Regions from separate parts of the Shewanella decolorationis genome, predicted to be linked through region 1. Evidence: predicted binding sites of a transcription regulator. Region 1 holds the regulator's gene; the other holds the start of a gene.
What was found. Region 1 encodes FliA, which starts transcription of late flagellar genes. Its sites were predicted from a motif close to CTAAAGNTNNNNNNNNNNNNGCCGATA; they were not measured.
Positions count from the first base shown of each region.

Region 1 (13,715 bases):
CTTCTTGCAAATCTTTTGTCACACTCGGAGGTGCAAAACCAACCTGCGTCTCTGGCGTTATCGAGTTAGACTCAATTTGTTCAGGTTCAACCACACTAGATTCAACAGTTTCCTCAGGTTTTGACACCATCGGTGTTACTGGTTTAACGGGTGTTGATACAACCTCCGCGGGTTTCTCCTCTGTAACATTGGCCGTTTTCAGCACAGGCGCAAGTAATTTTTCTAACGCCTGTTTATTCACCAGAGGGGGCGCACTCTCAGCGGTCGCCATAACCGTAGGCTTTGACTTAGCCAATTGGACTTCAGGCGTAGCAGTGTTTTTGACTTGTGTCTTAGACTGTTCATGATCGGCCAAAATGGCATCATTAAGTAGCTGAGCTTCAGTCTTTGTCTTCAGTGCTAAAGATGTCGAAACGCCCTCTTGAGGTTTAACTTGGGAAGCAACAAGAGCACTATCCTCTTCGTGCAACAGTAACTCAAAAAAATCAAAAACAGTTTCATCAACCGATTTTGACATGACCAAACTCCCCAACTAGAAGAAAATCTAATAATCTTTCGTAAGCTTTTACACCACGACACCCACTTGCATAATGCGAAGCAGGTAAATGTGCCAAACTTGCATCTCTAAATTTAGTATCAACAGGGATGACATCTCGCCAAAGGCTGTCACCATATTGTTCACTCAAAAGCTGTAGCGCGGCAGGAGAAGCTTTCGTCCGCTTATCATACATCGTTGGCACGACTGTATAACTGTAACGAGTTTTCTTCGACCTCCCCATAATCTCCATCGTCTTCACCATGCGCTCTAAACCTTTGATGGCGAGAAACTCAGTTTGCACAGGAATAACAATATGCTGGCTTGCCGCGAGCGCATTTACCATGAGTACCCCCAACACGGGTGGACAATCCACTATGGCTACATCATATTCATCTGCCACAAGCGCAAGTAAATTACGCAACACAAGCCCCATCCCCTCTTGATGACCCAATGCCCGGTCAAGCGTTGCAAGCGCCATAGTGGCGGGCAGTAAATCTAGGCCATCCACTAAGGTTGGTACGATATGTGATTGAACCAATTCTTGAGTTAAGTTTTTATGTGCGATGAAAACATCAAAGAGCGACCCTGGAACTTCTTCCGAATCAATACCAAGATAATAACCAAGCGAGGCGTGTGGATCGGTATCTATCATAAGTACACGTTTGCCCCGCTTAGCAAGTGCACCTGCTAAGCTAGCTACAGACGTGGTTTTACCCACCCCACCTTTTTGATTCGCAATGGTCCAGACCTTCAAAGCACTGACCTCTTTAATGTTAAAGCTTGGCGATTAGCTAGGCTTATTTAGAGTAACATCTGTGTTACTCACCTTCTCTTGTCGTCACTCGAATCCCACCATTGGGTAAACTAATGACTTTGACCCCATCAGCATTCTCAGAAATTACCACAGGAGCATTATCCAGAGGCTGCACGCTTTCCCTTGAAACAGACGGTGCCGTCTCTGAACGCAATGCATCAGGTACAGAATCCATTTGGGCTTGCGCTTTGGCATTACCATTTGAAGCTCTATCAAGCAGAGATGGTACCTCTGCTGAAGAGGACGCCGCTTGAGGCCCAAGCGTTACCGCTGTCTGCACTCCAGGCTCGGCCATTTTGAGCATTGCTTTAGTCTGCTCAGGATGCGAAGCAAGCCAATCAGCAATGGCTTGAGCCTGTTCATCAGGCACCATCAGCATGATTTGAGTTGACTCTAAACGCTTAACATCTGAACGCAGCTTTAAAATTTTTCTATGGTAATCAAAACTTAACGCACCAAGACACACTATAGCAATCGACATTAATACCATTATAAGCACAACATTCGTGCTTAAGTGTGAATTGGGACTAGCCACGTACCGACTCTTTTAATATTGACTCAGCCATGTGTTCCAATGAAATTGACTGAGTGGCAATTCCTGCACTAGCCACCGCTTGTGGCATACCATAAACTACACAGCTCGCTTCATCCTGCGCCCAAATGGTTGCACCAGCGGCTTTAAGCATTCGAGCACCTTCTCGACCGTCAGCTCCCATTCCTGTCAAAACCACAGCAAGCACATCACCACCAAACGCTTTTGAAGCAGAAGCAAATGTAATATCAACACATGGCTTGTAGTTCATTTCGGCACTGCCCGCGAGCACTTTAATGCGCCCCGTCACGCCGGTTCGCTCAACCATCATTTGCATACCGCCTGGCGCTAAATAGGCGCAACCTGGACGCAAAATATCACCATTTGCCGCTTCTTTTACCTCGATTTTACACAAGCCATTGAGTCGATTCGCAAACGCTGGGGTAAACGCCGCGGGCATATGCTGAATCAGCAAAATAGGATGTGGATAATTTGCAGGGAATTGAGTCAGGATTTTTTGTAATGCAACAGGTCCACCTGTAGAAGTACCAATTAACAACAACTTGTATTGCTTACCACTGGCACGAATGGATGATACTGGTGAAGAACGAACTGGCGCCGAAACGTTTGGCGCTGACGTCCCAACACTCCCAAGCACAGCGCCCGAACTTGACCGTGGCGTAACGGGTGTAACGGGTGTAACGGGCGTAACACTAGGGCGTACAATTGGACGAAAAATCCTACGGCGACCTAAAGCTTTCACTCTTTGTTGCAAGAGCAAAATTGCTTCATCTTTATTGGTCGCAATATCTTCAAAACGCTTAGGTAAAAAATCCAAAGCGCCCGCATCCAACGCATCCAAGGTTGCTTTTGCACCATCGTGAGTTAACGATGAAAACATCAAAATGGGAGTCGGACACTTTGCCATAATCTCGCGCACAGCTGAAATACCATCCATGACTGGCATTTCAATGTCCATGGTAATCACTTGGGGGTTAAGCTCAGCAGCCATCTTCACCGCTTCGGCCCCATTAGAGGCCGTCGCGATCACTTCCAGTTCAGGATCTTGATTGACTATTTCACTAACACGTCGTCTAAAAAAACTTGAGTCATCAACGACTAATACTTTAATGGCCATTCCATTCCTTAGCTTGGAAACTAACTTTTATTTTTCGCATAATGCTTTAGTAATCCTGGGACATCCAAAATTAAAGCTATACCGCCATCGGATGTAATCGTTGCCCCTGCCATACCTGGCGTACCATGTAATAAAGCACCAAGCGGTTTAATGACCACTTCTTCTTGGCCAATCAGCGCATCTACAACAAAACCAATCTGCATAATGCCTAACTGCACAATCACTACATGGCCGTGTTTTTTATCTCCATGCTTAAAGTTGGTCTTATTTCGATGCAACCAATGCTCTAGATAGAAAAGCGGTACCGCCTTGTTGCGAACTATAACTGTAAGTTGCCCGTCAACAATGTTAGTTTTGGTGAGGTCGAGGTGGAAAATTTCATTAACACTGGATAAAGGTAGAGCAAAAACTTGTTTAGCCACATCGACCATAAGTGTTGGCATAATTGCCAAGGTTAATGGCACTTTAATCTCAAGTATGGTGCCCTTACCTTTCATGGAGTCGATATGGACTGTACCGTTCAACTGGGTAATACGGGTTTTAACTACGTCCATCCCCACGCCACGACCCGAAATATCTGATATTTCGACCTTGGTTGAGAATCCAGGAGCAAAGATCAGATTATAGGCTTCGTTATCGGTCATTCGAGCTGCGGAGTCTTCATCTAAAACGCCACGCTTGATTGCTATTTGTTTTAACTTTTCAGGATCCATCCCTGCGCCATCGTCTTCGATTTTAAGCAGAATATGGTCACCTTCTTGGCTAGCAGAAAGTGTAATTACACCTGTTCTCGGTTTTCCACACGCCTCACGGTCACTAGGCATTTCAATACCATGGTCGACAGAGTTACGCACTAAGTGGACTAATGGATCTGCAAGCGCTTCAACAAGGTTTTTGTCTAAGTCAGTTTCTTCCCCGACCAATACTAAATCGATCTCTTTGTTGAGAGTACGGGCTAAGTCACGTACCACACGGGGAAAACGGCCAAAGACTTTCTTAATAGGCTGCATGCGAGTTTTCATCACTGCGCCTTGCAAGTCCGCAGTAACTAAATCCAAATTCGCAAGCGCTTTAGACATTTCTTCGTCATCACGACTTATGCCTAAACTTACCAAGCGGTTACGCACCAATACTAACTCACCCACCATGTTCATGATCTGGTCAAGTCTTGCGGTGTCAACCCGAACGGTTGTTTCACCTTGAGGCACATTAGCAGAAGCTGCAGGCGCCACTTTGGCAGGCGCTTTTTCAGCAACTGTAACCTCAGTTTTTACTGTTGCCGCTGCCGGCTTAGGTGCAGGCGCCGCAACATTTACCTTAGGAGTGACAGGCGTAACTGGTGTAGGAGCAGTTTGAACTGATTTCGCAGGCTCAGTTTTGGTGATAGGTTTAGCAGGAGCACCGCCTTTTCCATGCAATTCATCCAGTAACCGTTCGAACTCATCCTCTGTGATTTCATCAGAATCGACTGGAGCAGGAGGTGGAGTCACGGCTTCAGCCTTAGGTTTTACTGGCGCAGCCGCTTCAACTTTACCACTAAATTTGCCAGAGCCATGAAGTTCATCAAGCAGAGCCTCGAACTCATCGTCAGTAATATCATCACTGGCACTGGCAGGTTGTGCTTGAGGTTTAATACTTGCTGAAACCGCTGGAGTCGCTTCAACTTTTGGAGACGTTACGCCGGGGCCTTTCCCTGAACCATGCAAGGCATCTAATAAAGCTTCAAACTCAGCTTCGTCAATTTCATCAATACTAGAGCTGGTTGAAGCGCCATTTTCAGCAGGCATTTCCTCAACAACAGCAACCTCGACAACAGGTTCAATGATCGGTTCTGGTTCTGGTTCTGGTTCTGGTTCTGGTTCTGGTTCTGGTTCAGGCTCAACTTCTGCACTAACTTGCCCCATTTCTGAAGGTAATGGCTCACCAGAACTGAGCATTTTCAATTTCGCAAGTAAGGCAGGATCGGCAGGTTCTTGTTGCTCCCCTTGCTGGGTTTGAGCAAACATCGTATTTATCGCATCAACGGCTTGAAGAATGATGTCCATTAACTCAGCGGTAACGCTACGCTTACCTGTGCGTAATAAATCGAATGTATTTTCAGCCTCATGGCAGACATCAACCATGGGAGTCAGACTAAGGAACCCTGCGCCGCCTTTTACGGTGTGAAACCCCCTAAAAATGGCATTTAGCAAGTCAGTATCATCAGGATTATTTTCAAGGGCGACAAGCTGCTCTTGAAGCAACTCTAATATTTCCCCCGCCTCAATTAAAAAGTCCTGGAGTATCTCTTCATCTACATCAAAGGCCATCAAATTGACTCCCAGTTAGAAACCCAGACTCGATAGCAGATCATCCACCTCGTCTTGACCCGTTACGACATCTTGACGAAGTTCGGCATTCATTATCGGCCCTTCAGCTTCAATATTATTTTTCTGAGTAATCTGACTCTCAATTATTGGCTGCTCACCAAACACCGTCAGCATAGACACCAGATTACTTTCAACTTCCATCACTAGATCGATTACCCGACGGATCATTTGTCCTGTCAGGTCTTGAAAATCCTGCGCCATCAATATTTGGTTGAGCAATTCACGTAATCGGTTTGAATCCAGTTCACTACGCGACATCAAATGCTGAACATTGTGACAAAGCACTTTAAAATCACCGAGTGCAATTTCACGACGCATTAACTTATCCCAAGATGGCATCACTTGCTGGATATTCGCGGTTAATGCATTCGCTAACGGCAAGCATTCTTCAACTGCATCCATCGTTTTATTTGCAGCTTGCTCCGTCATGTCAATGACATAACTCAGCCTTTCCTTAGCATCGGGTATTTCAGTATTAGCTAACTCAATCAAACGATTATCGATTTGGAAATCCATTAATGCGCTGTGTAGTTGCCGAGTCAGTTTTCCGACTTCGTCAAAGAGCTCTCTTTGGAGTGGAGCAGCGAGTTCCCTAAATAAATCATCCGCTTGAGTTTGTTCATTAGCGTTCAATAATTCAACTAAACGCTGCGCTTGCTCGAGCGTGATGAGCCCTGATGTTTGTGACTTCATAGCTCATCCCTGCTTAAGCGAGTCGTTCGAATATTTTATCTAACTTCTCTTTTAAAGTTGCTGCAGTAAAAGGTTTAACGACGTAGCCATTCACTCCTGCTTGCGCAGCAGCGATAATTTGTTCACGTTTTGCTTCAGCGGTCACCATAAGCACAGGTAAATGCTTAAGGGAGTCATCTGCTCTAATTGCTTTGAGCAAATCAATCCCCTGCATTCCAGGCATGTTCCAGTCTGTGACGACAAAATCAAAATCCCCTTTTTGCAACATTGGCAAGGCGGTTGAGCCATCGTCCGCTTCTTGGGTGTTGTTAAAGCCCAAGTCTCGCAACAAGTTCTTGATGATCCGTCTCATTGTCGAAAAGTCATCAACGATGAGAATCTTCATATTCTTGTCCAAGGTTTCCTCCGGTGAGCTGACATTCAGTGCTCAATTAATAATTATACTTATGTCCAATGCTTGAGTTTGCCTTTGAGTCGCAACATTGCCTGACTTAGAATCTGGCTAACACGCGATTCGCTTACCTCAAGAATGGCGCCAATTTCTTTTAAATTCAATGCTTCATCGTAGTACAACGATAGCACTAGCGCATCTCTTTCGGGCAATAATTTTATTGCCTCTACAAGTGCAGAATGAAACTGGGTCTCTGCCAACACTTCAAACGTACCATCACTAACATTATCGCTTGTGGTAAGTATATCCTGTGATACGCCTAAGTCCTCTATCCCTATGATTTTACCAACAGAAACATCGTTAAGAATATGATGGTACTCATCTAGCGTCATATCAAGTTTTTCTGCAATTTCTGTGTCGCGTGCATCACGACCCAGCACTTGCTCTAACTCATCAATGGCATGAGCAATTCGACGATTATTACGGTGGACAGAACGAGGAACCCAATCGCCACGACGGATTTCATCCAACATGGCACCACGGATCCTTATGCCGGCGAAGGTTTCAAACTTTGCACCTTTACCGCCATCAAACTTAGATGATGCTTCTAATAACCCCATCATCCCCGCTTGAAGCAAGTCATCGAGCTGCACTGAAGCAGGTAATCTGGCGAGCAAGTGATGTGCAATTCTTTTAACCAACGGTGCATACTGTTCAACGATTGACGTTTTATTGTCTAAACAAGTATACGCTGCGGCTTTATTCACTCGTTTTTTCCTCTTGAAAATCTGGTCGCTGAACTAATCGCTCAACGAAAAACTCCAAATGCCCACCAGGTTGCTGGGGTACTGGCCAGCTCATAATTTTATTCGCTAGACCATGGTAAGCAATCGCTGCAGGAGATTTAGGATAAGCCTCAACTACAAGCTTTTGCTTACGTACCGATTTACGCAGATTCTCGTCAAACGGTATCGTTGCCACTAATTCAAGTGCCACGTCTAAAAATCTGTCGGTCACTTTACTGAGTTTAGCAAACAATTCCATACCTTCGCGCAAACTACGCACCATATTTGCAACAATTTTAAAGCGGAAGACGCCGTGTTCACGGCTGAGGATTTTGATTAACGCATAGGCGTCAGTGATTGAGGTTGGCTCGTCACAAACAACAACTAGCACATCCTGTGACGCACGGGAGAAACTGAGCACCATATCTGAAATCCCCGCCGCGGTATCGACGATAAGAATATCAAACTGGGTACGCATCTCACTGAAAGCACGAATTAACCCCGCATGTTGCGCAGGACTTAATTCGACCATACCCTGAGTACCAGAGGTCGCGGGGACAATGCCAATACCTTTAGGACCGCGGACAATAATGTCGTCCAGCTCAGCATCGCCTGAGAGTACATGGGAAAGGTTACGTTCAGCACGGATCCCTAACATGACATCGACGTTTGCTAAGCCAAGGTCGGCATCAAGCACTAAGACACGCTTGCCCTTTTCGGCTAATGCTACTGCGGTATTGATGGATACACTGGTTTTACCCACGCCACCTTTACCACCCGTAACCGCGATTACTTTCACTTTTTCGTTATAGGGTTGATTCATCATACGTAAACCACTTGCTTGATCCAGGGTCATAACTCTACTCAAATGCACAGGTCATATTATCTGACCACGCTGTGTCTGGTAACGATTGTTGTTCAGTGTTTTCTAAGGCCGCTAATGCTTGCTCTGCGAGCAGTAAAGTATCGGCAACTTTCATATCTTCGGGCACTCGCTGCCCATCCGTAACATAACTTAATGGCAACCCACTTTGGATCAACACACTTAATGCGCCCGCTAACGACACGGATTCATCAAGTTTGGTGAGCACAACACCAGATAATGGAATGCGTTTAAAGTGATTTACAGCATCTTGCAGCACGCGGCGCTGTCCTGTGGCAGACAGTACCAGATAACTGCGGATAGGTATTCTGCTATTTGCAGTTAAATTATCAAGTTGCTGGTAAAGCCGCATATCTCGTTGACCCATACCAGCAGTATCTATCAATACTAGCTTGCGATTTCTGAACTGATACAGAATTTGCTCTAGCTCAGCAAGATCATGGGCTTGCTTAACGGGGCATCCCATAATTTTGCCATAAGTCGCCAATTGCTCATACGCGCCAATACGATAATGATCTGTGGTAATCAAAGCCACTTGGTCCGCACCATGATGGGCAGCAAAGCGAGCCGCTAATTTGGCTAAAGATGTGGTCTTCCCCACACCCGTTGGGCCAACCAGCGCCACAACACCGCCTTGCTTAACGATATCATCACCTTGATTATCAAGCATATTGGCTAGACTTTGTGGCAAGGCACGAACTAATTCTGCCGGAGTATAGTGTTGACTAAGCGCCGCTAACTTGTTCGCCACTGCAGGAGAAAACTCAGCCTCCAATAATTTTGACTCCAGCATGGCGCCCACAGGATCGATACGTTTTTTGTGTTCAGTCATCAGCGCAGACACTTGATGGGTGAGCAGATTGCGTAAAGATGCTAACTCATCACGCATCGCTTCGAGATCCGCATTTTGCTTCTGTGATACCTGCGGCTTCTTATCGAAAGCATTTCCCATATCACGGCGCTCAGTTTTTTGCGCCGCGGGAGCCTGTAAGGCTTGTGCCCACGCTGGCAGCTCCGCGTCTTGCTTTTGATGGGTGAGTTGTTGGTTTAAACGACTTTGTTGCTTCTCGAGCAAAGCTTGGAGAGAGTCCGCTGGCGCTGAGGGTTTAAGCTTAGTTTCAGCACGAATCGGCGCTTTGGCACCAAGTGACACTAAATCATCACTCACATCCATAAAGGTAGGTGCAGCTGCAGGCGCTTTCGCTTTTGGCTCGTCGTAGTCAACGGCGGCCACAATCTCAATGCCGCCATTCACTTTTTTATTCGACATAATCACGGCATCGGAGCCGAGCGTGTCCTTCACTTGGGCCAGTGCAGCACGCATGTCTTTGGCAAAAAAACGTTTAATCTTCACTTATGCGTCCTCTACTGGCCGACGGCAGACACTATGCGTATTTGCTTTTCATCGGGGATTTCTTGGTAAGAAATCACTCTGAGATTTGGAATAGTATATTTAACAAAGCGAGACAGTGTCGCACGTAACATACCTGACGTTAGCAAAATAGCGGGTTGACCAACCATTTCTTGCTTTTGAGCGGCATCCGCTAAGGATTGCTGCATGCGCTCTGCAAGGCCAGGTTCGATATTGGGGCCATCGCCACCGGTTGCTTGCATTGATTGATGCAACATCTGTTCCAACTCTGGCGCCAAAGTTATGACGGGGATTTCAAGTTCAGGACCGGAGATCTCTTGAACTATCATGCGCTTCAATGCAATACGCACGGCCGCCGTTAACACTTCTGTATCGTTACTCTTAGTGCCGTATTCTAACAAAGTTTGCACTATGGTACGCAAGTCTCTGACAGAAACTCCTTCATTTAATAGGTTTTGCATCACTTTTACGACATTTCCGAGCGGCATCACATCAGGAATAAAGCCATCCACCAGCTTAGGCGAATGCTTGGCAAGCATATCCATCAGTTGTTGCACTTCTTCGTAGCCTAAGAGCTTCGCCGCATTATTCGTCAATATTTGACTAATGTGGGTTGCCACCACTGTCGCGGCATCCACCACGGTATAACCTAAGGTTTGTGCATGTTCACGCAGCTCAGGGGCAATCCACACGGCTTCGAGACCAAAGGCAGGATCACGAGTCTCGATACCATCGAGCTTGCCATAAACTTGGCCAGGGTTGATGGCAAGTTCGCAGTCATGCCGAATATCAGCCTCTCCAACCACCACGCCCATTAATGAAATGCGATAGGCATTGGGTGATAAATCGAGATTGTCACGAATATGTACCGCAGGCACCAAGAAGCCCAGTTCTTGCGAAAGTTTTTTACGTACCCCTTTGATCCGACTTAGTAACTCGCCACCTTGGCCCTTATCGACCAATGGAATTAAACGGTATCCCACTTCCAGACCGATAGTATCAACATGTTGTACATCGTCCCAACTGAGTTCTTTTGGCTCTCTATCCAGTTTTTCAGTTGGACCCGTTTTAACCTGTTCGAGGGCTTTAGTGCGTTTAGCTTCATTACGTTTATACACAAAGTATGCGGCTCCGCCAGTGATTGCTGCGAAACCCAAAAACGCCATATGCGGCATGCCTGGAACTATGCCCATCACGAATAATACGCCCGCAGCGATGCTCAGAGACTTATGACTGTCAAACATCTGACTAATTAGCATCTGCCCCATATCGCCAGATTCATTTTGACGAGTCACCATCAACGCCGCGGCGATTGACAGTAATAAACCAGGGATTTGCGCGACGAGACCGTCACCGATGGTTAACAGAGTATAAATTTCAACGGCTTGAGAGAATGTCAAACCATGCTGCACAATCCCGATAATAAACCCACCGAGAATGTTGATAACCAAGATCATAATACCGGCAATCGCATCGCCCTTCACAAACTTAGACGCACCGTCCATTGCACCATAGAAATCGGCTTCGCGGGTCACCTCGGCGCGTCTGGTTCTGGCTTGATCCTGATTAATAATGCCAGCATTTAAATCGGCATCGATGGCCATTTGCTTACCAGGCATCGCATCTAAGGTAAAGCGAGCACTCACCTCGGCAATACGGCCAGCACCTTTAGTGACAACGGCAAAGTTGATAATAATCAAAATGATAAATACGACTAGACCGACAGCATAGTTACCGCCAATCACCACGGAGCCGAAGGCCTCAATCACCTTACCCGCGGCGTCACCACCATTGTGACCTTCGAGTAATACCACACGGGTCGAGGCCACGTTAAGCGCGAGTCGCAGCAGTGTCGCAACTAATAAAACTGTTGGAAAAGCAGCAAAATCTAAGGGTCTGTCGGTATAAATCGCGACAAGAAGAACAATCAAAGCTAAGGCTATGTTAAAGGAGAACAGAACGTCGAGTAGAAACGGTGGGATAGGCAGCACAATCATAGCCAATGCAGCAAGCACTAGCATTGGCGTACCTATCCCCTTGAAAGAGCTCAGTCTCAACTGTTTTACTTGGCCTAGGGTGGCTTTAACATCCATTCACAGATACCTAAACTTTGACGTATAACAGCCTAAAAGCAAGAAATACGCCAACATCATGTGTTATACAACCAAGTAAAAGATTAAAGAAATTGCCTTAAGAAATATCGAGACAGCTTATCAGGATTCACTGTTGTTTCGAGATTATATTTTTGTTTGTTCTGGCAAGTTGGTGCACGCTAAACGCGAAATAATGCCTCGTTATTCCCCTCAGCGAGGAGCTGCGGTTGTGGCGTCCAAAACTTACTTAAACGTCAACCCCCCTAATATTTAAGTTCGTCAGGAATAGGTTGATTAAGTGGAATGGGTATAGGTTTACGGCCACGCCCTTTTTGATACTGACGTAACTGGAATACATAAGCGAGTACTTGAGCGACCGCAGTAAATAAACCTTCGGGGATCTGCTGATCAAGCTTAGTGGTGTGATAAATCGCTCGAGCCAGCGGCGGCGCTGAAACGATGGCAATATTGTGTGCCCTTGCCACCTCACGGATTTTAAATGCAACATCATCAACACCTTTAGCGATAACAAAAGGCGCAGCAGAACGCTTTACATCGTATTTAATGGCCACGGCATAGTGCTCAGGGTTTACCACAATCACATCCGCATTAGGGACTTCGGCCATCATGCGCCGCTGCGCTAACTCACGCTGCATTTGCCGAACTCGCCCTTTAACCTCAGGTTTACCTTCGGTATCTTTATACTCGTCTTTGACTTCCTGCTTAGTCATTTTTAGTTGTTTGTTGTGGTTCCAGATCTGAAACGGCACATCGATAACCACTATAACTAAAACAGAAGAACAAAGCAGGATAAACATCCACACCAATAAATCCAACGCATGATGGACGTTACCGGGGAGATGATCGGCAGACAGGAGCAGAATATCGTTGAAATAATGGCTGAGTAGCAAATAAGCGGCAATAGCTACCACGGAGAACTTAGCAATCCCTTTGGTTAATTCAACCAAGGCCTGCACACCAAACATCCGCTTAAACCCCGCAATCGGGCTCATCTTACTGGCTTTGGGCATCATGGCTTGAGTGGAGAAGTTCATCCCGCCAAGGGATACGTTACCAATAAATGCCACCACCACAATCAGTAACATAATCTTGAGTAACGGCCAGCCAATCTCGCTCCCCACGACGCCCCATACATTAAACATCTGGTTTGTATCAAAAATTGCCGCGCGGTCCATAGTAAAGACGCGCTCGAATACGTTGGATAGGGCTTTGGCTATTCCAGGTCCGAGCATATATAAGCCTGTCGCCGCCGAGAGTAATACGGTCGCGGTACCTAACTCCTTTGAACGGGCTACCTGCCCTTTTTCTCGCGCCTGTTCGAGGCGCCTCCCGGTGGGTTCCTCGCTGCGTTCGCCGCTACTTTCTTCAGCCATTACGCGTTCCTATCGGATTAGAATATGCCATTGGCTTGACACTGAAGCCCTAAAATATCACACAGCAAAAGCTGTGCCGATGCCCAGACTTCTTCGAAATGAGCCATCACGGGAGTCAAGGTCAACCATAAAATCAGCAGTCCACCAATCATAGTGATGGGGAAACCTATCGAGAAAATGTTCAGCTGCGGCGCGGCGCGGGTCATGACTCCAAAGGATAAGTTAACGAGTAGTAAGGCAATAATCGCCGAGAGCGACATAGTCAGTGCCGCGCCAAACATATAGGAGCCCCATTCCGCCAGCGAGCGATAACTTGTCAAGGTTAATCCTTGATTCGAAATCGGTAAGGTCTCAAAACTGGCGACGAGCATGCGGATCATCAACAGGTGTCCATCGACGGCGAGAAAAATCAGCGTCGCGAGTAATAAAAAGAAGTTACCTATCACTGGCGTTTGTTGACCAGAGCCCGGATCAACCATAGAGGCAAAACCTAAGCTAGTTTGCATACCAATGATCTGACCCGTTAACACAAAGGTTTGCATCACCATTTGGGTCACAAAGCCCATGGCGACCCCAATAATGATTTGCTGAGCGGTAATAAAAACAGCGCTTAAGGAAAAGAGTTCGGCATCCTTAACGGGTGGCAATACCGGCGCAATGGCAAGAGTGATAGCTATAGCAAGAAGCAAACGTACCCGAGTCGGTGTTGTTGC
Region 1 covers NZ_CP037898.1:1,336,231-1,349,945, reverse strand. Annotated here, with positions in the region: gene EYR25_RS06075 (chemotaxis protein CheW) at 1-517, opposite strand, end outside; gene EYR25_RS06070 (ParA family protein) at 501-1,292, opposite strand; gene EYR25_RS06065 (membrane anchored protein in chemotaxis locus) at 1,357-1,842, opposite strand; gene EYR25_RS06060 (protein-glutamate methylesterase/protein-glutamine glutaminase) at 1,880-3,022, opposite strand; gene EYR25_RS06055 (chemotaxis protein CheA) at 3,043-5,331, opposite strand; gene EYR25_RS06050 (protein phosphatase CheZ) at 5,347-6,084, opposite strand; gene cheY (chemotaxis response regulator CheY) at 6,098-6,481, opposite strand; gene EYR25_RS06040 (RNA polymerase sigma factor FliA) at 6,529-7,242, opposite strand; gene EYR25_RS06035 (MinD/ParA family protein) at 7,235-8,116, opposite strand; gene flhF (flagellar biosynthesis GTPase FlhF) at 8,121-9,497, opposite strand; gene flhA (flagellar biosynthesis protein FlhA) at 9,509-11,608, opposite strand; gene flhB (flagellar biosynthesis protein FlhB) at 11,872-13,002, opposite strand; gene fliR (flagellar biosynthetic protein FliR) at 13,020-13,715, opposite strand, start outside.

Region 2 (18,107 bases), 1.7 Mb from region 1:
TTGGTACGCAAAACGTGGAAATAATTATGTCCTTTTGGATGGATAAGCCTGAGTTGCTCTGAACTGCGGCGCACTATGATTTCATCACCTGGCAATACCGCTAAATGCACGTGGCCATCGCAGCTTACTTCTAAATTCTCACCATTTTCAGGGGAAACGACCATCTTAATGGTGCTGCAGGCATCGACCACAATTGGGCGGCACGACAGTGTATGTGGAAACATGGGCACTAAGATTAATGCTTGTAAATTGGGGGTAAGAATGGCGCCACCTGCCGACAGGGCGTAGGCGGTAGACCCTGTCGGCGTTGAGACTATCATGCCGTCAGCGCGCTGGCTGTACATAAATTGATTGTCAATATAGACTTCAAATTCAATCATATGGGCTATTTTACCCGGGTGCAGTACTGCCTCATTCACTGCGGTGTTACTGGCTTTTAGCTGACCATGGCGATAGACTTCGGCCTCGAGTAAAAAGCGGTGCTCGGTATCAAATTCACCATCGAGCACTTTGGCGAGCGCTTCTTCAAAGGCATCGGGTGGTAAATCCGTTAAAAAGCCAAGATTGCCACGGTTTACACCAATCACGCCTACATCGAAGCGTGCCAGCACTCTGGCGGCGCCGAGCATATTGCCATCACCACCTACAACTATGGCTAAATCACAGCGAGCGCCAATCTCTAATAAATCGACCGCGACGATATTGGTCCCTAACTCGCTGGCAACGCGCTCTTCCACGAGGACTTCATATCCTTGCATCGTCAGCCAGTGGTGCAGACGTTTGAGGGTTTGATTTGTCCCTGAGTGGTGCGGCTTGCCAATAAGGCCAATGGTGTGGAACTTTGTGGTCATATTTATGCTAGATCTGGCCTTAGGCCTTGAAACGTCAAAATTGATCCCCATAATATGCCCAGAGTATTTAGAAACAAAGCATTTTTAGCTGGAGTGAAAATGAGCAACGAGTCGATTAAAGCAGAACAGGATCTGATCCAAGAGGGTGTAGAGTCTGAAGTTTCTACCGAAGAAGCGAGTCTGATTGATGAGCTTACCCAAGCCAATTTCCGTATTGAAGAGCTGGAACAGTTACTCGCTGACGCTTTGGCGAAAGTTGAAGAGCAAAAAGATTCAGTTATACGTGCTGCTGCCGAAGTAGACAACATTCGTCGCCGTGCTGCGATGGATGTGGAAAAGGCGAACAAATTTGCCTTGGAAAAATTCGCCAACGAATTACTGCCAGTGTTAGACAATATGGAACGTGCGCTGCAAGGTACTAATCCGCAGGATGAAACCACCAAAGCGATTTACGAAGGTGTTGAGCTTACGCAAAAGAGCTTCTTAACTGCTGTGGCTAAGTTTGGGGTAAAACCTATCGATCCACAGGGACAGGCCTTTAACCCAGACCAACATCAAGCCATTGGTATGCAGCCAAGCGCTGAGTACCCAGCCAATACCGTGATGTTAGTGATGCAAAAGGGTTATGAGCTAAACAGCCGTTTACTGCGTCCTGCCATGGTGATGGTGTCACAGGGTGGCCCTAGCCAAGAATCTGCTTCGATTAATATTGAAGCCTAAGCGAGCGCGCTGAGCATTAAGTAATAAAAAGGACTGCAGATGCAGTCCTTTTTAGTTTGAGATTTTTATTAAAGCTAATCAGCAACTTACTTTATCATTTACAGGGAGCAAGCTCCCTTCACCTTAATTGGCGAGATAGGCATTAATTTGCGCTAACATACCTTCGGCATCGAGTTGTAAATCATGGGTCACTTCTTCTGGAGAGCCATGTTTAATAAACTCATCAGGTAGGCCGATTTGCAGTACAGGTTTAGGCATTTTAAGCTTTTGCAGCAGTTCTAATACACCAGAGCCTGCGCCGCCCATAATGGCGTTTTCTTCCACTGTCACGAGCACATCGTGGGTTTGCGCCATCTCTTTAACTAAATCCACATCTAAGGGCTTCACAAAGCGCATATCGACAACGGTGGCGTCTAAGCTTTCTGCGGCGGTTAAGGCGGCGGCTAAGGTGGTACCAAAGTTCAGCATGGCGATACCTTTGCCTAAACGCTTAATCACGCCTTTACCAATAGGCAGCGCCGTCATGGCTTCTACCTGAGTCGCGCCTGTGGCGCTGCCCCTTGGATAACGCACCGCGCTCGGGCCTGCATCATAGCAATAACCGGTATAGAGCATTTGGCGACATTCATTTTCATCCGATGGCGCCATGATCACCATATTCGGGATGCAGCGCATAAAGCTTAAATCGAATGCCCCTTGGTGGGTTGGGCCGTCGGCACCGACGATACCGCCACGGTCAATGGCGAACAATACCGGTAAACGCTGAAGCGCCACATCGTGGATTAGCTGGTCATAGCCCCGTTGCAGGAAGGTCGAGTAAATGGCGACCACAGGCTTATAGCCTTCACAGGCAAACCCTGCACCTAAGGTCACCGCATGTTGCTCGGCAATAGCGGCATCGAAATACTGTTTTGGAAAACGCTGTGAAAACTCCACCATGCCCGAACCTTCACGCATGGCAGGCGTAATCCCTAAGACTTTTTCATCCTGCTCAGCGATATCACATAACCATTTGCCAAACACTTGGGAGAAGGTTGGCAGTCCTGGCTTAGTGGCTGGCTTCTTAAACTGTGATGGGTCAAATTTAGGTACCGCGTGCCAACCGATAGGATCTTTCTCGGCTGGCTCATAGCCACGACCTTTTTTGGTCATGATGTGCAGCACTTGTGGGCCCTTGAGATTGCGCATATTGCGCAGGGTTTCCACTAGGGCATCGACATCGTGGCCATCGATGGGGCCGATATAGTTAAAGCCTAACTCTTCAAACAGAGTGCCAGGTACAACCATGCCCTTTAGGTGCTCTTCGGTGCGCTTGGCCATCTCTTTGATGACCGGCATGCCCTTGAGCACTTTTTTGCTGCTTTCACGAATGGTGGTGTAGAGGCGGCCCGACATCAACTGCGCTAAGTGATTGTTGAGCGCGCCGACGTTTTCTGAAATCGACATTTCGTTATCGTTCAGCACCATCAGCATATCGTTGTGCAAATCACCTGCGTGATTCATGGCCTCGAACACCATACCACCCGTCATGGCGCCATCGCCAATCACGGCGACCACTTTGCGGCCTGCCTGTTCTTTTTCGGCGGCAACTGCCATGGCTAATGCGGCACTGATAGATGTGCCTGAATGCCCCACGCTAAAGGTGTCGTATTCACTTTCTTCCCGCCAAGGGAAAGGATGTAAGCCGTTCTTTTGCCTAATGGTGTGCATTCTGTCGCGGCGACCAGTGAGGATTTTATGGGGATAGGCTTGGTGGCCAACGTCCCAAATCAAACGGTCAAACGGGGTGTTATAGACATAATGCAGGGCAACAGTCAGTTCGACTGTGCCAAGTCCAGAGGCAAAATGTCCGCTGGACATGCCAACGGACTTAAGAAGAAACTCCCGCAACTCATCGGCCAATTGAGGTAACAGGGCCTGAGGAAGCTGGCGGAGTTCATTAGGAGTGTTGGCTTGAGCCAACACGGGAAACTGTGAAATGTCCAAACTCATAGCGAGATACTTCGTCTCTTATTATATTCTTCGCTCAATGATATAGCGGGCGAAGTCTGCAATTAACTGGCTATTGTATGGCAATTTAGCCAGCGCTGATAGTGCCTCTTGGATCAGTTGCGCGGCGGTGTCTTTGGCGCCTTGCAGTCCAAGTAGTTGCGGAAAAGTACTCTTATTTGATTCAGCATCAGAGCCTTGGGGTTTGCCGAGTTCTTCCGTGGTGGCAATGATGTCCAGAATATCGTCTTGCACTTGGAAGGCAAGTCCTACCGCATGGGCAAATTCCATCATAGTCTGATATTCATCTTTTGGCGCATTAGCGGCGATCAGGGCTAACTCAACGGCGCAGCTGATAAGGGCGCCCGTTTTCATATTATGCAGTTGAGTTAAGGCCTTAAGGTCGATGAGTTTATCGGTTGAGGCTAAGTCAATCGCTTGGCCGCCACACATACCACGGTAACCCGAGGCTTTCGCCAGCGCTCTCACCATGGCGATATGTTGCTCGCTGCAGATCCCCGGCACGGCTTCGGTCACAATTTCAAAGGCTAAGGTTTGCAGTGCATCCCCTGCAAGGATGGCGGTCGCTTCATCGAAGGCGATATGCACTGTGGGTTGACCACGACGAAGGTCGTCATCGTCCATGGCGGGTAAATCGTCATGGATTAACGAATAAGCATGAATACACTCAATGGCGGCGGCGCAGGCGTCGAGCTTTTCAAGCGGCACCCCAAACATTTGTCCCACACTGTAAACCAAGAAGGGACGAATACGCTTACCGCCTAATAGCGCGCCGTGGGTCATGGCGGCCTTTAACTGCGGTGCTGTGTCTTCGAGTGTACTAAAACGTTGTTTTAATTGGTCATCAACCCTTAGTTGATATTCTTTTATTGCATTGACTAACACGCTTATTCGCCCTCAACGGCATAGGGAGATAGGGGCGCATTTTCATCCTGTTTGAGTAAAATGGCCACTTTTTGTTGAGCTTGCTCGAGTTTTGCTTGGCTGTTACGCACCAGATTGATGCCACGTTCAAATTGTTTTAACGCATCATCCAGAGAGACATCGCCCTGTTCTAATTCGGCAACGATGCGCTCGAGTTCACCAAGGGATTCTTCAAAACTGAGATTTTCGGGTTTCTTCGCCACGTTAATAATTCCTTTGAAAGAGCGGACACAAGGTATATCAGGGCGGCCCAAGGGTCAAATTCAGTCGACGGATATTTGCTCGATAGCACGCTTTGTTGCTGAATTTTTTTCAGAAAATTGAAATTGCCGCTAAACTTGCTTAGTGCTTGTCCGATAAAAGACAATAATAGCATTATGCTTATAATCATCCTTCGACATCATAAAATAAGACTTGAGTTAAGACCAAAGTGTTAACCTGCTGCGGGTGACATTTAGTGTTATTTTGCGAATAGAGTCAGTATGATGTCGTTTATACCGAATATTGAGGAGCCGTTGTGGATTTAGCTACAGTTATAGGACTAGTCGGGGGCTTTGGTTTTATCCTTTGGGCTATGATGACCAGCGGCGGCCTGGCAATCTTTATCGACGTTCCCTCAGTGTTTATCGTGTTCGGTGGTTCATTCTTCGTCGTAATGATGAAATTCAATCTCAAACAGTTTTTGGGCGCGGTAAAAATCGCCGTCAAAGCCTTTATGTTTAAGATTGATAAGCCTGAAGATCTTATCGAACAGTCAGTCACGATGGCCGATGCCGCCCGTAAAGGCGGATTCCTTGCCCTTGAAGAAGCGCAAATTTCCAATAGTTTTATGCAAAAAGCCGTCGATATGTTGGTAGACGGTCACGATGGTGAAGTGGTGCGCGCCGCGCTTGAAAAAGACATAGCCCTTACTGAAGAGCGCCATCGCAACGGCATTGCGATTTTTAGGGCCTTTGGTGATGTCGGCCCTGCGATGGGGATGATTGGTACCTTAGTGGGCTTGGTGGCCATGTTATCCAACATGTCAGATCCTAAATCGATTGGTCCTTCCATGGCGGTGGCCTTGTTAACGACGCTGTACGGCGCCGTGGTCGCCAACATGGTGTGTATTCCCATTGCCGATAAATTGAGCTTGCGCATGGGCGAAGAGATGCTTAACCGCAACCTGATTATGGATGCGGTATTGGCTATTCAAGATGGCCAAAACCCACGGGTGATTGAAGGTTTCTTAAAAAATTATCTTGCTGAAAAACAGCGGAAAATCGATACAACGGACGGAGAGTAGCCCATGGCTAAGTGCAACTGTCCACCGCCCGGAGCGCCGCTCTGGTTGGCAACATTTGCCGATTTGATGTCCCTCTTGATGTGTTTCTTCGTGCTGCTGCTGTCATTCTCCGAAATGGACGTGATGAAATTTAAGCAGATTGCAGGCTCGATGAAGTATGCTTTCGGGGTACAAAATAAGGTCGAAGTCAAAGATATTCCTAAGGGGACGTCTGTGATTGCGTTGGAGTTTCGTCCTGGTCGTCCCGATCCCACGCCAATTGAGATCATCAACCAACAAACCAACGAAATGACCGAACCCACGTTGGATTTCCAAGCGGGTGAAGACGATAGCGCGGGGGGGACTCAGCAGCAAAATGGTTCGCAGCGGGGCGGTGAAGCCTCGGCTACGGCCCAAGAAACTGCGGATGCGGTTAAAGCTGAAGCCGCGGCGGCGCAGGATAAAATTAATCAACAAGTGAAAAAAATGGCGCAGGAGCTCAATAAAGAGATCACTGATGGCGCCATTGAAATCGAGTCACTTGGGCAGCAAATCATTATCCGTATTCGTGAAAAGGGGTCATTTGCGTCTGGTTCGGGGTTCTTGCAACCGCGATTTAAGCCTGTAGTGCGTTCTGTTGGTGAGTTACTCAAGGATGTGCCAGGGATTGTTACCGTATCCGGTTACACCGACGATATGCAGATAAGTGATGAGCTCTATAGTTCGAACTGGGATCTCTCCAGTAAACGCGCTGTGGCGGTGGCCGATGTGCTGCTGCAAGTAAAGGGCTTCGATCCCAAGCGGATGAAAGTTGTCGGGATGGCGTCGAATAATCCCATTGTGCCTAATGACTCACCTGAAAACCGCGCACGAAATCGCCGCGTTGAGATTGCTATTGAGCAGGGTAAGGCAAAAGAATCTCAGGAAATTCAAGTAGGGAATTAGCGTTAAGCTTGAATAAAACGCCGTGAATGTTTCACGGCGTTTTTCTATGTGATTTTTTTGACTTGTGCATAAGCGCACGCCACGAGCAGTCCGTGTGTGGAAACAGGTGCGCCAATCGCCGTGAGTTTGTTATAATCCGGCGATTATTCTTTTAACCAATTTTGCTGTTTACAAAATTGCCCGCGGAAATCCCATGAAGTTTATTGTAAAGCTGTACTCAGAAATCATGATGAAGAGCAAGCCCGTGCGCATGCGCTTCACCAAAATGCTTGAAACCAACATCCGTAACGTGCTCAAAAAAGTTGATGAAGATGCCAAAGTGCAACGTCAATGGGACCGTATTTGGGTAAAGGTGCCAAATGATAAACCTGAATTAGCTCAGGCCTTTGGTGAGCGTTTAGCCTGTATTCCTGGGATCGCCCATGTGGTGCAAGTGGATGAATATAGCTTTACCTCAGTCGACGATATCTACCAGCAAGTCTTACCCGTTTACCGTGATCAAATTGCCGGTAAAACCTTCTGTGTGCGCGTTAAACGCACAGGCTCCCACGATTTTAACTCTATCGAAGTCGAGCGTTATGTCGGTGGCGGTTTAAACCAGTTTACCGATGCGATTGGCGTGCGTTTGAAGAACCCAGAAGTGACAGTTAACCTCGAAATCGAGGGCGATAAACTGTATATGGTGACTAAGCGTATCGAAGGCTTAGGCGGCTTCCCAATGGCGACGCAGGAAGATGTGTTGTCCTTGATTTCGGGCGGTTTTGACTCAGGCGTGTCGAGCTACCAATTTATTAAGAAGGGCGCTCGAACCCATTACTGTTTCTTCAACCTCGGCGGCGCGCAGCATGAAATTGGCGTGAAACAAGTCGCTTACCATTTGTGGAAAACCTATGGCGAATCCCACAAGGTGAAGTTTGTGTCTGTGCCGTTCGAGCCTGTGGTGGCCGAGATTTTAGAGAAAATCGACAACGGTCAAATGGGCGTGGTGCTCAAGCGTATGATGATGCGCACCGCGGCGCGTATTGCTGAGCGTATGGGCATTCAGGCGATTGTAACAGGTGAGAGTTTAGGCCAAGTATCGAGCCAAACCTTAACTAACTTGAACGTGATTGACCGCTGCACCGATATGCTGATCCTGCGCCCGCTGATCGCCATGGACAAGCAGGACATCATCAACGAATGCCGCCGTATCGGCACCGAAGATTTTGCTAAATCTATGCCCGAGTATTGCGGCGTGATTTCGCAAAAGCCAACCGTGAAGGCGGTACTGGCCAAGGTTGAGGCCGAAGAGACCAAATTCTCTGAGGACTTGATTGACCGTATCGTTGAGCAGGCCGTGGCCATTGATATCAGGGAGATAGCAGAACAAATGAATACGCGTATCACTGAAACTGAAACCGTTGTTGCTATCGACACCAATGAAGTGGTGATTGATATTCGCGCCCCTGAGGAAGAAGAGAACAAGCCGCTGGAGATTGAAGGCGTGGAAATCAAGCGCATTCCTTTCTTCAAATTAGCGACTCAATTTGCCGATCTCGATAAGCAGAAGACTTACCTGTTGTACTGCGAGCGTGGGGTGATGAGTAAATTACAGGCGCTATACCTGATTGAGCAAGGTTATCACAATGTTAAGGTTTACCGCCCTTAAGCGATAGCCAGTAAAACGCGAGCTAAGGCCAAACATCAACTTTGGCCTTAATGCGCCAATTCGCAGGTAAACGAATACAAAAAAGCCGCATTGGAATGCGGCTTTTATTTTACGGATAAGCAGTGCAATTTATTCGGTCTTGACCACTTGCTGGGCCGGTAACACTTCATCGGCAAGCAATAAGGTAGGATCCTGCAGCGCTTCTTCATGCATTTTTTCCATCGTCGCAGTCAGTTCGGCATTGATGCTTGCCTGTAAATCACTGGTGTCGATGATAATTTCTGCATCGATAACATTTGCGCTGACATTGGCACTGAGTGCGCTGACTAACACTAATGCAAAAGCAGATTTTAAATTGAACATAGTCGCCTCCGGGCTGACAAAGTATTGCTGTCAGACATTCCCATCACCCGTTCGAGATTGTCCAACTCATGTGTTTCGTTGGCGCAAAATTTAATCAAAAACGCTGGCCTTTACAAACGATTAAATGTAACAATACGGATTAGAAAAACTAATTAAAAATTGAGATAGAGATCACTATGTCAAGACGCTTACCACCACTGAATGCGGTTAAAGCATTTGAGGCCGCCGCACGGCATTTGAGCTTTACTCGAGCGGCTGAAGAATTGTTTGTGACTCAGGCTGCGGTGAGTCACCAAATTAAAGCGCTGGAAGATTTTCTCGGATTAAAATTATTTCGCCGAAAGAATCGATCACTGCTACTGACCGAAGAAGGCCAGAGCTATTTTCTCGATATTAAAGATATCTTCACCCAACTGGCGGATGCGACCGACAGGCTGCTTGCGCGTAGCGCCATTGGTTCGTTGACAGTGAGCATGTCGCCAAGCTTTGCTATTCAGTGGCTGGTGCCGCGCCTGTCGAAGTTTAGTGAAAAAAATCCCGACATTGACGTACGAATTAAGGCGGTAGACACAGAGGCCAGCTCCTTAACCGACGATGTCGACGTTGCCATTTATTATGGTTTAGGCAATTGGCCCGGGCTTCGCGCCGATAAACTTCGTAATGAAGTGCTGATCCCTGTATGTTCGCCAATGCTGTTAAATGGCCCTAAGCCCTTGTCTAAGCCGGAAGATTTAAAACACCACACGCTGCTGCACGATATGAGCCGTCACGATTGGCAGGCTTGGTTTAGACAATGTGGCATTCACGATATCAACGTCAACCAAGGGCCGATTTTTAGCCATTCCTCCCTCGTTTTGCAGGCGGCAGCCCATGGCCAAGGTGTGGCCTTAGGTTATAGCGTACTCGCTCGCCCCGATATTAAGGCGGGTCGACTGGTGTGCCCATTCCAAGAAGTGTTAGTGAGCAAAGATGCCTATTACCTCGTCTGCCAACAGAATCATGCCGAGCTGGGTAAAGTGGTCGCGTTCCGTGAGTGGATGTTAGATATGTTTGCCGAGGAGTCACGCAGTGAGTTGTTGCCCGGATAATCCCTCGGTTAACGAGGATGTTGCGTCAAGTGCCTATGTGTTAGAAGGCGCGCCATCAGAAACTTTGATTTTATTTGCCCACGGCGCGGGAGCGAATCGAGACTCCGACTTTATGTGCCAAATGGCCGCAGGTCTTGTCGCAAAGGGTTTTCAAGTGATGCGCTTTAATTTTCCCTACATGCAGGCCAATGCCGAGGATGGTAAAAAGCGCCCGCCTGACAGAGCGCCAAAGCTGCTTGCCTGTTTTGGCGAGATGCTCGATGTGGCGCACGCTCAGCCTGAGGTTAAGCGTGTGGTCTTGATGGGCAAATCCATGGGTGGACGCATGGCGGCGTTACTGGCCTGCGATAGCGCGCAAGCCAGCCGTATCGATAGGGTCATTTGCTTAGGTTATCCCTTTATCCCACTTAAGGGGGGTGAACCTAGGTTAGAACCCCTAAACGACTGCCAAGTGCCTGTATTAGTGCTACAAGGTGAGCGGGATAAGTTTGGCACTCAGGCGCAGATCCTAAGTTGGCCGCTTAACAGTGATATACAAATTGAATACTTAGCCGATGGGGATCATAGTTTTGTCCCAAGAAAGTCGTCAGGCACGACCGAAGCGGCTAACCTTGCATTGGCTGTTGATTTATCAGCAAAATTTATTGGCTAATGTTTTTTCTTGATATGGCGTAAAGCGCTCAGAGTCTGGACTAACGGCTTGAGCGTCATCCGTCGTAAAGCCTATTGGTTTTTGGAGGTAAAAATGCGTAAAGGATTGTTGTTACTCGCCGCGGTAAGCGGATTTTTTGCGGTCGCGCTAGGCGCTTTTGGTGCCCATGGACTCAAGGCTGTCGCGCCGCCTGAACTGATTGATGTGTTTAATCTAGGCGTGCAATATCACTTCTATCATACCTTTGCGCTGATTGCCGTGGCCTTTGCCGGGCAGTGGTTAACCTCGCGTTTGCTGGACTGGGCGGCGTACCTGTTTATGGCAGGCATAGTGCTGTTTTCTGGCTCGCTCTACGGTTTAGCGCTAGTCGGTAGCAAGTGGTTAGGCCCTATTACCCCAATGGGCGGTGGCTGTTTCTTATTAGGTTGGTTATTGCTGGCCGCGGCCGTATGGCGCCATAAAGTGGTGGATGGCAACGAGTCATAATACTTGTGTGGCGTAGCCACTGCGCCGTGCGTTCATGCTGCCAATAACACAAAAGCCCGATAGCAAATCGGGCTTTTGTGTATTGAAATTGCTATACTGGCGCCCAAATCGATAGTCGGCCATGTTTATGGCTTGGATTTCTTAAGGATCTCCATGAAAAACCTATTTTTATTTTGCCGTGCAGGCTATGAGAAAGAATGCGCAGCAGAAATCCAACAGCGAGCCGCCGAGCTCAATGTGGGTGGCTTTGTTAAGGCCAACAACAACGATGCCTACGTGGTATATCAATGTTTTGAAGAAGACGGCGGCGATACCTTAGTGAAGCAACTGCCGTTAGATTCACTGATTTTTGCCCGTCAGATGTTTGCCGCAAGCGAGCTGTTGGCGGATTTACCCGAGTCTGACCGTGTCAGCCCGATTGTGGCGGCGCTCAGTGAGGTGAGTAAAGCGGGTGAGCTGAGGGTTGAAACCCCTGATACCAACGAAGCCAAAGAGCTATCGGCATTTTGCCGTAAGTTTACCGTGCCTTTGCGCCAGCATTTGAAAAAATCCGGCAGTTTACTGGCACAGGAAAATCCTAAGCGTCCGATTATCCACGTGTGCTTTATCGGCCCAGGTCGCGCCTACGTAGGTTATTCCTTCAGCAACAACAGCTCCCCTTATTTTATGGGGATCCCGCGCCTGAAAATGGCTGCCGATGCGCCGAGCCGCTCAAGCTTGAAACTCGATGAAGCCTTCGCGCAGTTTGTGCCTAAAGAAGAGCAGGAAGTGCGGGTTCGCAGCGGCATGAATGCGGTGGACCTAGGTGCATGCCCTGGCGGCTGGACCTATCAATTGGTGCGTCGTGGCATGATGGTCTCCGCGGTCGATAATGGCCCAATGAATGAAAAGCTGATGGAAACCGGCCAAGTGAAACATTTCCGCGAGGATGGTTTCCGCTTCGAGCCACAGCGTAAAAACATTTATTGGTTAGTGTGCGACATGGTTGAAAAGCCCGCGCGCGTGGCTGAGCTGATCGAAGCTTGGGCCATCAATGGCTGGTTTAAAGAAGCCATTTTCAACCTCAAGCTGCCGATGAAGAGCCGTTATAAAGAAGTGATGGCGATTTTGAATACCATGCAGGAAATCCTCAAGGAAAACGGCATCAACGAATTCCAGTTACAGTGTAAGCACTTATACCATGACCGTGATGAAGTGACCGTCCATCTGTGGATTAGACCGAGCCAACCTTGGAACTAATCAGCGGTTTTTTATCGTTTTGTTAGTGAGTGAAGCCCCAAGTACATGTTTGGGCTTTTTATTTGGCCAGTCCCGCTAAATAGCGGCCATAAAAAAACGCACCCCAAGGTGCGTTTTTTGTTTCGCGCAAAAGCGATTATGACAGACGATCAAGCACCGCTTGAGTGAAGTCAGTCGTACCGTGGGTGCCGCCTAAATCGCGAGTTGTACGGTCGCCTTCTTCAATCACTGCCGATACGGCTTTACGGATCATGTCGGCTTTATCGGCCATGCCTAAGTATTCCAGCATTTGGATAGAGGCTAAGATCACTGATGTTGGGTTTGCGAGGTTTTTACCAGCGATATCTGGCGCGCTGCCATGAACCGCTTCGAAAATCGCTGCATCACGACCAATGTTGGCGCCAGGTGCCATACCTAAACCGCCGACTAAACCAGCACACAGATCCGACAGAATGTCACCAAACAGGTTGGTGGTCACGATGACGTCGAAGTTTTCTGGGTTCATCACTAACTTCATGCAAGTCGCATCGACAATCATTTCTTCGGTTTTGATGTCTGGGTAGCGTTGACTCACTTCACGGGCCACTTTCAGGAACAGACCTGAAGTTGACTTCATGATGTTTGCTTTGTGCACGATAGTGACTTTCTTACGGTTTTCTTTGCGGGCCAGTTCGTAGGCGAATGTTGCGATTTGTTCTGCGCCTTGGCGAGTGACGATACTGGTCGCTTCAGCAGTGGTGCCGTCTTCAGACACTTTTTGACCGTGGCCTGAGTACATGCCTTCGGTGTTTTCACGCACTGTGATGATATCAATGTTTTCATAACGGGCTTGAGTGCCTTTAAAAGACAACACTGGACGTACGTTCGCGTACAGGCCGAATTTCTTACGTAATGTCACGTTGATAGAGGTAAAACCTTCGCCTACTGGTGTAGTTAGCGGGCCTTTCAGGGTGATGCGGTTTTTTTCGATCAGTTCTAAAGTACGCTGCGGAAGTAGTTCGCCTTGCTTCTCGAGAGCAGTTAAGCCGGCATCGGCAAATTCATATTCAAAATCACAACCTGCTTTATCAAGAATTTTTAAGGCTGAATCAATAATACTTGGGCCAATTCCATCACCTGGAATTACGGTTATCGTTCTTTTTGACATGGAGAAGTCCTTCCACGGTTCGTCGTTACTGCAATCGTCCGACCCGGTATTAGCCGGGTAACATGACTATGAATTTGGTGTTTTTTCTCACTATTATTTTAACCGTCTTTGGTCAAACTTCACAGGAAATAGTGAGCAATATCACGATTTTTTATTGGGTAAAACTTGTAAAAATACTGGGTTATAACGATGATGGAGAGCCAATGGTTAAAAAAGTCTACTTTAGTCTAACAACTACATAAAAGAGGAAGACATTGAAGTTATTACCTATCACATCGCTAGTGCTGTTATCCCTCGGAATATTGCCGCATGCCCATGCTGAAACTAGCACTAAACCCCTTACCCTGACCGACATAATGAAGTTTGAGTCCCTCGAAAAGCCCGTTATCGCTGACAATGGTCAAGTGCTAGCGGTAGAGGTGGCGCCAGATCGTGGCGATAGCCATGGTTTAATTAAAAACCTGCAATCAGGAAAAGACTTTCAGATTGAAGGCGGCTCAGACCCTATCGTGAGTCACACTGGCCGTTATGTGGCTATGGCCGTAAAACCCAGTTTGCTTAAAGTCGAAACCAGTGATGCTAAAGCCAAGAAAAAACTTAAGGCTGATATGGTGCTGCTCGACACTGAAACGGGCTCGCAAACCAAATTTGAACGGGTAAAGGAATTTGTTTTTAGCGACGATGGCGCGCATTTAGCCATTTGGTTTGAAGCCGACGAAGAGGCCAAGAAAGACGCCAAAGAGAAAACCGAAGGTGCCGATGATAAGTCCAAAGCCGAGAAGGTGAAAGTCGATAAGTTCGACCAAGGCCGTCGTTTTAGTTTAGTGAATTTGTCTTCGCCTTCGCAGCGGGTGGATCTGGAGCATGTGACCGCCTATTACTTCGATAAAGACAGTCGCCGCTTGGCTGTTGCGGTCAATGATATCGAGGCGAAACAACATCGACTGCAACTGATTGATTTGAAAGACTACAAAAAATCAACGGCGTTTGAGTCCCAAACCCAACAAATTGGCGCGCTAGCACTTTCAAAAAATGGTCACTGGCTGGCCTTTACTCAAGGTGATGCGAGTGAATTACCCTATGGCCGCAGTTATCAGTTAAGCCTAGTTGATATGGCTTCGGGCAAAATTCGCCCCGTGCCAAACACCAAAGAGTGGACGTTAAATCGTTACGCCAGTTTAAACTTCTCCCTAGACAGTGAACGACTCTTCTTTGGCCGTGTGCCCGAGGTGAGCCAGCAGCTCAGCCTGAAGAAAATCGCAGAAGAAAAAGATCTTTACGACAAAGAGATAGTCACAGGCCAACGTGGGCTTAAGGTCTGGCATGGGGACGATCCGCGGATTAAACCTCATGAAATCAAGCAATATGATAAAGAGCAAAAGCGCACTTACTTAGCCGTGCTGCATTTAGGCTCAAACAATGTGGTGCAGCTTGGCGATAAAACGGTGCCAGATGTGACCCTGTCACAGCACAAGCGTTATATGTTGGCAAGCTCAGACTTGCCCTATCGCAAGATGATCACTTGGGCGGGTTTTTATCAAGACTATTACTTGGTGGATATCAACACGGGTCGCAAGTTGCCGCTGTTAACCCAACAACCAAGCGATGCTGAGCCGAGCTTATCGGGCGACGGCAAATATGTTTCCTATTATCAGCAAGGTAATGTGTATTTATACGATATTGCCGAAGGTCGTCGCACCAATCTGACCAAGTCTTTAAAGGTGAGTTTTGCCGATGAAGACCATGATTATCCTTCCAATGCGCCAGGTTATGGTTTTGGCCCTTGGCTTAAGGACGATGCAGGTTTCCTCGTCTACGACAAATACGATGTATGGCAGTTTAATACCGCATCGAAAAGTGGATTTGCCTTAACCGCAGGGCAGGGACGCGCTCAAAAAATTCAATATCGTGTTGAAGGCTTAGTCGATAATCCCGATGAGCCAACCACACTGGCCTACAATGCCACTGTGCTGCTGCATGGTTACAGCGACAAGACTAAGGCCGATGGTTTTTATCAAGCGACCTTAGGCGAAGCGGGCGTTAAGACCTTGATGGAAGGCGAGTATAAATTAACAGTGCTTGGACGCAGTAAAGATGCGGATACCTTAGTGTTCTCTAAGGAGCGCTTCGATCTGTTCCCTGACTTGTATACCGCAAGCTATCAGACCCCGCAAAATGCCGTGAAGCAAACCGATTTAGATAAGCAGCGCCAAGCCTTTAATTGGAGCCAAGCCGAATTAGTGCATTGGACCAATGGCGATGGCAAGCCGCTCGATGGTGTGTTGATTAAACCGACTAACTATCAAGCGGGCGAGCGTTACCCTGTGATGGTGTACTACTATCGCTTTATGACTGACAGGCTGCATGCCTTCCCGCAAATGAAGGTCAACCACCGACCAAACTTCGCTTGGTATGTGAATAACGGTTATGCGGTATTCTTGCCGGATATTCGTTTCGATATCGGTTACCCCGGTGCCAGTTCGGTTCAAGCATTGACCTCGGGCGTGCAAAAGCTTATCGAGATGGGTGTTGCCGATGCTAACGCCATTGGCTTACAAGGGCATTCTTGGAGCGGTTATCAAACGGCGTTTGCCATCACTCAAACCAAGATGTTTAAAGCCGCAGTGGCGGGTGCGCCAGTGGCGAACATGACCAGCGCCTACAGCGGAATTCGCCATGGCACAGGGCTTGCGCGCCAATTCCAATACGAAACCGGCCAAAGCCGTATAGGTGAAAGCCTCTTCGCTGCGCCGCAAAAGTATATTGAGAACTCGCCGGTCTTCTATGCCGATCGCATTCAAACGCCATTGATGATTATGTTTGGCGATAAAGACGATGCGGTGCCTTGGGAGCAGGGTGTTGAAATGTACTTAGCGATGCGCCGTGCGGGTAAAGATGTGGTGTTTTTACAATATGAAGATGAACCCCATCATCTGAAGAAATACCCTAATAAGCTCGATTACAGCATTCGCATGATGGAATACTTCGACCATTATCTTAAAGGTAAACCCGCGCCAGCCTGGTTAAGCCAAGGCGAAGCCTATGTCGAATATAAAGCCGATGATGAGTAATCCTCTGTTTTAGGCTTATCTATAAGCAAACGCCACCGAAAGGTGGCGTTTTTTATGGTAATAAGGGCGCGAGCTAGCTCATTGAAATAGTCCTTTTATACTCTTGAAATTACCATGGCTCACCTGTTTGGCATTAGCGTAGTCTGTAAGTTTTAAAGAAATACAAAGCATGCTTTGGGACAAGAAGAGCGTTAAATATTGGAAGCCGAATATCATTGCATGGTTATTGAATACAGACCATATTTAAGGGCGAACCATGGTATTTGCTCAACGACACGGTGAATAGAAATCTAGGATTTCTAAGCTTATGAACGAGAGCCATGGATGGCGAACAGGCCGTTAAACAGGGATGTTGTTCAAGTCCTTCCTTGGATGCTCGACCGCCCCGTCTGATGTGAATGGATTCACGAATGCCGCGGTGGCATGGATGCCAAAGAGCGGCCATGGGGCGGACGGTCGTCTCGCTAATCACCATGGCTCACTTGTTTAGCATTAGCGTAGTCTTTAAGTTTTAAAAAAATACGAAGCATGCTTTGGGACAAAAGCGATTAATCTTTGTATCTATTTATGGAGTTTATTGTCATTGTTTCCCCAGTGACTCGCCGTGAATATATCCCTATAGGCTCGACGGCGACATCCATGTCGCCAACGGTCACTGTAGACCCAATGCCAATTTTAACTACCCATTTGCGATATGTACGTAAAAAGCAAATGGACATAACTCAGTTTGGGACAAAAGCGAGCTAGATCTTTTACTCGAGTTCAGGCGTTTTGTATTAGGAAAAATAAGGGGATATTTAATGTTTCAAAAGGCAAGATCTAAGCCCTATGAATCTATATAGTCACTCAAGAATATAAAAGAAAACACAACCACTTTTAAGCGTAAGACTAGCCTCCTAAATCAATATCATAGGTCGTTGGAGAGTCGACACCAATCAAGAGCCTCAAACAACTGATTTTATGTCTGTAATTGCATCTAGTTTGATACAATGCAATCAAAATTGAATGAATACCCCACGTTTACCTCTTACTTATTATAAGGAAAGTAAAGATGGCCGAGTTGCATCTAATGTCTAAATCTGATGGAGATATCAAGACCCACGTTGTCTTTATACATGGGTTAGGTGGACACTACGAAAAGACTTGGCTTTCCTCTACTCCGGATAAAGGCTTTTGGCCTAACTGGCTTAGTGAAGAAATTGACAATATTGCCATTTGGTCGGTTGGATACTTAAACCCAATTTCTCGTTGGGGAAGCCTAAAAGCTATGCACTTTACCGACAGAGCAAAAGATATTCTGCACAGATTAAACCAAGAGCCATTACTCCGAGACGGAGAAATAATCTTTGTTGGTCATAGCATGGGAGGGCTGATGATCAAGCAAATGTTCCACTATGCGGATAGAAACTCAGAAGTACAAAGCTTAATGGGGCGAGTTACCAAAGTCAGCTTTCTAGCAACCCCACATAGAGGTTCTTCAGGTGCAGACTTGGCTGATAGGTTCCGAATCATTGCGTTACCATCCGTGGCTACAGCTTCTCTACTTAAAAATGATCCAAACCTACGTGAGTTGAACGAATGGTATAGAGCTTGGGTTCGTAATCGTGATATAGACCACCTGATACTCATGGAGAATCAGCCTTGCAAGCGCCTCCTAACAGTTGTTACTCCGGACAGTGCTGATCCGGGATTAAATACT
Region 2 covers NZ_CP037898.1:3,077,916-3,096,022, reverse strand. Annotated here, with positions in the region: gene nadK (NAD(+) kinase) at 1-851, opposite strand, end outside; gene grpE (nucleotide exchange factor GrpE) at 951-1,571, shown strand; gene dxs (1-deoxy-D-xylulose-5-phosphate synthase) at 1,695-3,563, opposite strand; gene ispA ((2E,6E)-farnesyl diphosphate synthase) at 3,585-4,466, opposite strand; gene xseB (exodeoxyribonuclease VII small subunit) at 4,469-4,708, opposite strand; gene pomA (flagellar motor protein PomA) at 5,023-5,790, shown strand; gene EYR25_RS13920 (flagellar motor protein MotB) at 5,794-6,714, shown strand; gene thiI (tRNA uracil 4-sulfurtransferase ThiI) at 6,908-8,362, shown strand; gene EYR25_RS13910 (hypothetical protein) at 8,492-8,725, opposite strand; gene EYR25_RS13905 (transcriptional regulator GcvA) at 8,902-9,813, shown strand; gene EYR25_RS13900 (alpha/beta fold hydrolase) at 9,794-10,465, shown strand; gene EYR25_RS13895 (DUF423 domain-containing protein) at 10,559-10,951, shown strand; gene rlmM (23S rRNA (cytidine(2498)-2'-O)-methyltransferase RlmM) at 11,105-12,190, shown strand; gene EYR25_RS13885 (isocitrate dehydrogenase) at 12,327-13,337, opposite strand; gene EYR25_RS13875 (S9 family peptidase) at 13,592-16,408, shown strand; gene EYR25_RS13870 (esterase/lipase family protein) at 17,460-18,107, shown strand, end outside.
Region 2: the regulator FliA is predicted to act here: its motif matches at 4,838-4,864, upstream of pomA (flagellar motor protein PomA).